Regions from separate parts of the Streptomyces sp. NPDC007896 genome, predicted to be linked through region 1. Evidence: riboswitches for the same ligand, from Rfam matches in the RefSeq annotation. Region 1 holds a riboswitch; the other holds the start of a gene.
The links. A riboswitch is a leader RNA that binds a small molecule or an ion and turns the genes downstream of it on or off. The one in region 1 is predicted to bind S-adenosylmethionine.
Positions count from the first base shown of each region.

Region 2: another riboswitch for S-adenosylmethionine. It lies ahead of ACFZDJ_RS02265 (aminotransferase class V-fold PLP-dependent enzyme); the one in region 1 lies ahead of thrC (threonine synthase).

Region 1 covers NZ_JBIBKX010000013.1:195,709-199,736, reverse strand. The annotation lists gene ACFZDJ_RS35800 (trehalose-6-phosphate synthase) at 1-1,341, opposite strand, end outside; gene ACFZDJ_RS35795 (glucosyl-3-phosphoglycerate synthase) at 1,455-2,399, opposite strand; SAM riboswitch class I at 2,579-2,726, shown strand; gene thrC (threonine synthase) at 2,744-4,028, shown strand, end outside.
Region 2 covers NZ_JBIBKX010000001.1:496,096-500,123, forward strand. The annotation lists gene ACFZDJ_RS02255 (rhomboid family intramembrane serine protease) at 1-566, shown strand, start outside; gene ACFZDJ_RS02260 (Lrp/AsnC family transcriptional regulator) at 563-844, shown strand; gene ACFZDJ_RS02265 (aminotransferase class V-fold PLP-dependent enzyme) at 906-2,267, opposite strand; SAM riboswitch class IV at 2,461-2,577, opposite strand; gene trpD (anthranilate phosphoribosyltransferase) at 2,903-3,967, opposite strand.

The DNA.
Region 1 (4,028 bases):
CCCGGCGGCAGCCAACCGCTTCGTACGTTCCGCCCGTTCCCCCACCGGCATGGTCAGCGCCGCGTCCAGCGCCCGCGCGGTGCCGACCACGTCGTACGGGTTCACCACCACCGCGTCCTCGCCCAGCTCCTCGTACGCCCCCGCCTCCCGTGAGAGCACCAGCACGCATCCCTCGTCGGAGACGACCGGTACCTCCTTGGCGACGAGGTTCATGCCGTCGCGGATGGGGTTGACGAGGGCGACGTCGGCGAGCCGGTACGCGGCCAGGGAGCGGGCGAAGTCGTCCTTGACGTGGAGGACGACCGGGGTCCATCCCGGTGTGCCGTAGCGGGCGTTGATCTCGGTCGCCACGCGCTGCACCTCGGCCGTGTAGTCGCGGTAGACGGCCAGGTCCTGGCGGGAGGGGTAGGCGAAGGCCACGTGGACGACGCGCTCGCGCCACTCCGGGTGGTCCTCCAACAGCTGCCGGTACGCCAGCAGGCCCCGCACGATGTTCTTCGACAGCTCGGTCCGGTCGACCCGCACGATCGTCCTGCGGCCCTCGCCGATCTGCTCGCGCAGCGCGGCCATGCGGTCCGCGACGTCCGCCTCGTGCGAGCGCCTGCGCAGGAAGTCCGCGTCCGCGCCGAGCCCGTGCACACCGATCCGGGTGTCGCCGAGCCCGCCGACGAGCGCGTCGCAGCAGGCGGTGAACGCGTCCGCCCAGCGCTGGGTGAGGAAGCCGAGCCGGTCCGCGCCGAGCATGCCGCGCAGCACCTGTTCGGCGATGTCGTCCGGCAGCATCCGGAAGTAGTCGACCGGCGCCCAGGGGGTGTGCGAGAAGTGGCCGATCCGCAGGTCGGGGCGGAGCTCGCGCAGCATCCCGGGGACGAGGGCCAGGTGGTAGTCCTGGACGATCACCACCGCACCCTGCGCCGCCTCCGCGGCCAGAGCTTCGGCGAACGCGCGGTTGTACGCCTCGTACGACGCCCACTGGCGCCGGAACTCCGCGTCGAAGACCGGCTCCAGCGGGGTCTGGTACAGCATGTGGTGGACGAACCACAGCACGGAGTTCGCGATGCCGTTGTACGCGTCCGCGTGCACGTCGGCGGCGATGTCCAGCATCCGTACGCCGTCCTCGGCGACCCCGCGCCGGACCGCCTCGCGGTCGCCGTCGCCGAGCGCCGAACACACCCACAGGGCCCCCGCGTCCGGCCCGATCGCGGAGAGGCCCGAGACCAGCCCGCCGCCACCGCGCCTGGCGCGCAGCGAGCCGTCCTCCCGGACCTCGTAGGTGACCGGGCCGCGGTTGGATGCGACGAGGATGTTGTGGGCGCCTTGCGTTGAAGCGGGGGAAGCCATGCATCGAAACCTAGCCCGGCGTCGAAACGCTCAAACGTTCCCTTCAGCCGTATGCCGTCCGCGGGCCGGTGGGGGCTCGTCGCGCAGTTCCCCGTGCCCCTGACGAGGCGCTGCTACGCCGCCCTTCGTTTCTGGTATTCGGAGATTTCGACCATCGGCGGACGTTCCTCCGTGTCCACCGAGTACGTCCGCGGCTCGAAACCGTCCCTGCTCCGTTCGAACTGGGTGAGGGCCGGGCGGATCAGGTGGCCGCGGGCCAGCCGGAGCTGGGCCGTGCGGTAGATCGCGGCGGACATCCGCCCCAGCGCCTGCCCGTCCTGGTGGCGGTGCTTGCGCACGCCCACGTCGACCTGGGCCAGCGCGTCCAGGCCCACCAGATGCAGGGCGTCGACCAGCATGCCCAGCTCGATCCCGTACCCGACGGGGAAGGGGAGCTGTTCGAGCAGCGAGCGGCGGGCCGCGTACTCCCCGCCGAGCGGCTGCACGAAGCCGGCCAGCTGCGGCCAGTGCATGTTGAGGAGGGGGCGGGCCATGAGTTCAGTGACCCGGCCGCCCTGCCCCGCCGCACCGCCGAGCGGACGGTCGTACATCGCCTTGACGAGGTCCACACCGGGCTCGGTGAGCAGCGGCCCCACGATCCCGGAGACGAAGTCCGAGGAGAACTCCTTCAGATCCGCGTCGATGAAACAGATGATGTCCCCGCTCGTCACGAGGAGGGAACGCCACAGCACCTCGCCCTTGCCGGGCACGGTCGGGATGCGCGGCAGGATCTCGTCCCGGTGCACCACGCGCGCGCCCGCCGCGGCGGCCACCTCCGAGGTGCGGTCGGTCGAGCCCGAGTCGATGACGACGATCTCGTCGACGAGGGGCACCTGCTGCATCAGGTCGTGGCGGATGATGGCGACGATCTCGCCGACCGTCTCCTCCTCGTTCAGCGCCGGCAGGACGACGCTCACCGAGGAGCCCGTGGCCCGTTTGGCGGACATGAGTCTGTGGAGCGGGCGATCGGTCACGGACCAGGAGCGATTGCTCAGCCAGCGCTCAGTTTCCTTCAGCACAGTCTGCGGCTCCTCACTGTCTGATCACCCGGTGTCTCACGGTGTGATCCATCTCGCGGTTCGGACGACTATCTCAACTGTCCTGGCCTTCGGTTACAGTCTTGAACAACGCGGATGACCATCGCATGTCGTAGATCATTTGCGGACCACCGCACCACCCGCACGACACAACCGAATACCGCTCATCCAGAGGGGCAGAGGGATACGGCCCGATGAAGCCCCGGCAACCCTCCAGCTGGTTCCTGTCACATTGATGTGGCGAGGCTCCCGGCTAGGGAAGGTGCCAAATCCGTCTCACGGCGAAGTGCGTCGTGAGGAAGATGAGGAGAAAGGGCCTCGCCTCCATGGCTGCGCAGACTGTTGCACGTTCGACTGTTGCAAGCACCACGAACCCTGTCGCGGGCGACACCACCACCGTAGTCGGTGTGGATCTCGGACCCGCCGCCGCGCTTTCCTGCCGCGAGTGCGGGCACCGCGTGCCGCTCGGCCCGGTCTTCGCCTGCGAGGAGTGTTTCGGCCCGCTGGAGATCGCGTACGACTTCTCGGCCTACGAAACCGAAGAGCTCCGGGCGCGCATCGAAGCGGGCCCCGCGAACATCTGGCGCTACGCGCCGCTGCTGCCCGTCCCGGCCGACGTCGCCGACAAGCCGAACATCAACCCCGGCTGGACCAAGCTCGTCAAGGCCGACAACCTCGCCCGCGAGCTGGGTGTCGAGGCCGGCAAGCTCTTCGTCAAGGACGACTCCGGCAACCCGACGCACTCCTTCAAGGACCGCGTCGTGGCGCAGGCCATCGAGGCCGCCCGCGCGTTCGGCTTCACCACCCTCTCCTGCTCCTCCACCGGCAACCTCGCCGGCGCCGTGGGTGCCGCCGCCGCCCGCGCCGGCTTCCGCTCCTGCGTGTTCATCCCGCACGACCTGGAGCAGGGCAAGGTCGTCATGGCCGCGATCTACGGCGGCGAGCTCGTCGGCATCGAGGGCAACTACGACGACGTGAACCGCTTCTGCTCCGAGCTGATCGGCGACCCGGCCGGCGAGGGCTGGGGCTTCGTCAACGTCAACCTGCGGCCGTACTACGCGGAGGGCTCCAAGACCCTGGCGTACGAGATCTGCGAGCAGCTGGGGTGGAAGCTCCCCGACCAGCTCGTGGTGCCCATCGCCTCGGGCTCCCAGCTCACGAAGATCGACAAGGGTCTTCAGGAGCTGATCAAGCTCGGACTGGTCGAGGACAAGCCGTACAAGATCTTCGGCGCCCAGGCCGAGGGCTGCTCGCCGGTGTCCGTCGCCTACAAGGCCGGCCACGACGTCGTACGGCCCCAGAAGCCGAACACCATCGCCAAGTCGCTGGCGATCGGCAACCCGGCGGACGGGCCGTACGTGCTGGACATCGCGCGGCGCACGGGTGGGGCCGTGGAGGACGTGAACGACGAGCAGATCGTGGACGCGATCAAGCTGCTCGCGCGCACGGAGGGCATCTTCGCGGAGACCGCCGGTGGTGTGACGGTGGGCGTGACGAAGAAGCTGATCGAGAACGGGCTGCTGGACCCGACGCTGACCACCGTCGTTCTGAACACCGGTGATGGTCTGAAGACGCTGGATGCGGTGGCCGGTACGGGGCTGACGGCGACCA
Region 2 (4,028 bases), on a different contig from region 1:
CCTACTTCCGGCGCTGGGGTGTGATCCCCGCCGAGCTCTTCCACGGGATCCCGGGCGCCTGGCTCACCCCGGCCACGGCCCTGTTCATCCACGGCAGCTGGCTCCATCTCCTGGGCAACATGCTCTTCTTCTACGTCTTCGGAGCGATGACCGAGGAACGCATGGGCCACGTCCAGTTCGCCGTCTTCTACGTGGTCTGCGGCTACCTCGCTCTACTGGGTTACGCGATCGCCAACTCCGGCTCCGAGCAGACCTTGGTCGGCGCCTCGGGGGCGATCTCCGCGGTCCTGGGAGCGTTCCTGTACCTGTTCCCCAAGGCCCGGGTGACCAGTCTCTTCCCGTTCCTTTTCTTCCTGCCGCTGCGCTTCCCCGCCTGGGTCGTGCTGCCCTTCTGGGTGACCCTGCAATGGCTGGCGGCGGGCCGCAGCCCCTCGGGCCCCGGGGTCGCTTATCTGGCCCACCTGGTGGGCTTCTCGCTGGGGTTCGTCTACGCGTGGGTGCGGTTCGGGCGGCCGACTAGAGTGAAATCCCCAGCAGCAGCCCCCGAGGGAGAAAACCAGCCGTGATCACCGCGATCGTGCTCATCAAGACCAGCGTGGACCGGATCCCCGAGATCGCCGAGTCGATCGCCGCGCTGGACAGTGTCAGCGAGGTCTTCTCCGTCACCGGTACGTACGACCTGATCGCCATGGTCCGGGTGAAGGCCCACGACGACCTGGCGGACGTCATCCCCGGCAAGATCAGCAAGATCCCCGGCGTCGAGGCGACGGACACCCACGTCGCGTTCCGCACGTACTCCCAGCACGACCTGGAGGCGGCGTTCGCCATCGGTCTGGACAGCTAGGCACAGCCGCGCAATCTCTTCGGGGGTGTGGGGGCGGAGCCCCCACCTACCGCCGACGGCCTCAGACCGCCGGGACGCAGCGGCCGTCCTCCGTGCGGTAGTTCCACTTGGCACCGTCCCGCACCAGTTCCTTCACCGCACGCACGAAGCGCTCCACATGCTCGTCGGGCGTACCGGCCCCGAAGCTGACACGGATCGCGTTGAGGGACTTCTCCCCGGGCGCCGCCTCGGGCGCCCCGCACTCCCCCTGCGTCTGCGGATCGCTGCCGAGCAGCGTGCGCACCAGCGGGTGGGCGCAGAAGAGACCGTCCCGCACCCCGATCCCGTACTCGGCGGACAGCGCGGCCGCGAAGTGCGAGCTGTTCCAGCCCTCGACGACGAACGAGATGACGCCGACGCGCGGGGCGTCGTCGCCGAAGAGCGACAGGACGCGGACCTCGGGCACCTCGGCCAGACCGGCCCGGACGGTCCCGATCAGCTGCTCCTCGCGGGCGACGAGCGTGTCGAAACCGGCCTCGGTCAGCGCCTTGCAGGCGGCGGCGATGGAGTAGGCGCCGATCACGTTCGGGGAACCGGCCTCGTGCCGGGCCGCGCTCTCGTGCCACTCCACGTCCACGCCGCCGTCCACCCGTCGCGTGACCTTGCGGCTGGCGCCGCCGCCCGCGAGGTACGGCTCGGCCTCGCGCAGCCAGTCGGCGCGGCCGGCGAGCACGCCCGAGCCGAACGGCGCGTACAGCTTGTGCCCGGAGAAGGCGACCCAGTCGACGTCGAGGTCCCGCACCGACACCGGGTGGTGCGGGGCGAGCTGGGCGGCGTCCAGGACGATCCGGGCACCGTGCGCGTGCGCGGCGGCGGCCAGCTCGCGCACCGGCCACAGCTCGCCGGTGACGTTCGAGGCGCCGGTGACGCAGACGAGGGCCGGGCCGTGGGGGTCACGGGCGGCGAGGGCCCGCTCCAGGGCCGTGACGGCCTCCTGCGGGGTGCGGGGCGCGTTGAGGTAGGTGACCTGGGCGTCCTTCCACGGCAGCAGCGAGGCGTGGTGTTCCGTCTCGAAGACGAACACCTGGCAGTCGGCCGGCAGGGTGGCGGCGAGCAGGTTCAGGGAGTCGGTGGTGGAGCGGGTGAAGACGACCTGGTCGTCGCCCCGGCAGTCGAGGAACTCCGCGACGGTCCTGCGGGCGTTCTCGAAGAGGTCGGTGGACAGCTGGGAGAGGTACCCGGCGCCTCGGTGCACGCTGCCGTAGTACGGGGCGTACGCGGCGACGTCGTCCCACACCCGCTGGAGGGCGGGGGCGCTGGCGGCGTAGTCGAGCGCGGCGTAGGTGACCTCGCCGCCGGTCACGAGCGGGACGGTGACGTCTCGGCCCAGAACGGGCAGGGGGGCACAAACGGTCTGGTCGGCGGCAGCGGTGGAGACAGACATGGCGAGCTCCTGTGAGAGGCAGGCGGAATCGCTGCGCGGGCCGGGTGCACGGGGGTACGGGTGTGCGGCTGCACGGCTCGGCGCAGGGAGGAAAGGCGAAAGGGGTGTGCGGAGGCGGGGCTCTACGCCCTATCGCATTCGCTTGCTCACAGAAGGCTCCCTCGAACGACCAGGACCCCTGGGATTCTCGAGGGGTCCGCGCTTGCCGTAGACCTCGCTGCCTACGACCTGGTCTTCACCCGGGGCACCCCGCCACGGACGGAGGGTTGCCGGACAGCCGGCCGGGGCCTGATGGCTGTCACTCATGACCTGATACGGCATCCTGCCACAAGATCTTCCGCCCGCAACCCGGCGTCCGTATACCGGGACGCCGAGTGGGGGGCGGCCCCACGTTCCTCGCCCCCGCCGCCCCTACCCGTCCCATCCCCACCTGGGGGCTCCGCCCCCAGACCCCCAAAAGCCCGCGCAGTTCCCCGCGCCCCTAAAAGCAGTTCCCCGCGCCCCTAAAAAAGGGGCGCGGGGAACTGCGCGGACGAACAAAACCGGGGCGGGCGGGGAATCGGGGCGCAGCCCCGCCCCAGGGGCGCGGGGAACTGCGCGAGCAACCCCCACGCGCCCGCGGGGGGAGAAGTGGACTACGACTGGCTCGCCGCCACCCAGCGTTCCAGCGTTCGCTTCGCCGCCCCCGAGTCGATCGCCTCCGCCGCCTTCGCCATCGCGGCGCGGAGCTGGTCCGCGAGTGGCGCGTCGGTCGGGGACAGGGCGACGAGGGCCGCCGCGGAGTTCAGGAGCACGGCGTCCCGTACCGGCCCCGTCTCGCCGTTCAGCAGGTGACGGGCGACGTCCGCGTTGTACGAGGGGTCGGCACCCCGCAGCGCCTCCACCGGCACCAGCTCGAGGCCGACGTCCCGCGGGTCGAACGCCTCCTCGGTGACCTTGCCGTCGCGGACGATCCACACCCGGGAGGTGGCCGTGGTCGTCAGCTCGTCGAGGCCGTCGTCGCCACGGAACACCAGCGCGGACGAGCCGCGCTCAGCCAGTACACCGGCGATGAGCCCCGCCATCCGGGTGTCGAAGCAGCCAACCGCGGAGGCGGTGACCCGGGCGGGGTTGGTCAGCGGGCCGAGGAGGTTGAACGAGGTCGGAATCCCAAGGTCCCGGCGGACCGCGCCGACGAACCGCATCGAGGGATGGAACTTGGCCGCGAAGCAGAAGGTGATCCCGGCCTCCTCCACCACCCGCGCCACCCGCTCGGGCGGCAGGTCCAGGTTGATGCCGAGCTTCTCGAGCACATCGGACGACCCGCTCGCCGAGGACGACGCCCGGTTGCCGTGCTTGACGACCTTCGCCCCGGTCCCCGCGATCACGATGGCGGACATCGTCGAGATATTGACCGTCTTGGCCCGGTCGCCCCCCGTACCGACGATGTCGACGGCCGGCCCCGGGATGTGCAGCGGCTGCGCGTGCGCGTACATCGCCTCCACGAGACCGGTGATCTCCTCGACCGTCTCTCCCTTGGCCCGCAGCGCCACCAGGAAGCCCGCGATCTGGGCGTCCGCGGCCTCACCGCTCATGATGCGGTCCATCGCCCACGCCGTATCAGCGGCGCTCAGGTTTTGGCCGCCGAGCAGTGCACTCAGTACGTCGGGCCAGGAACGGCCCGCCGCGGTGTTGCCTCCAGCGGGGTTCACAGCGCTCATAAGCCGCTCCTGGGTCCGTCGTCCCCGCAAAGGGACGCCTTGTGTAGATGGGAACACCCTA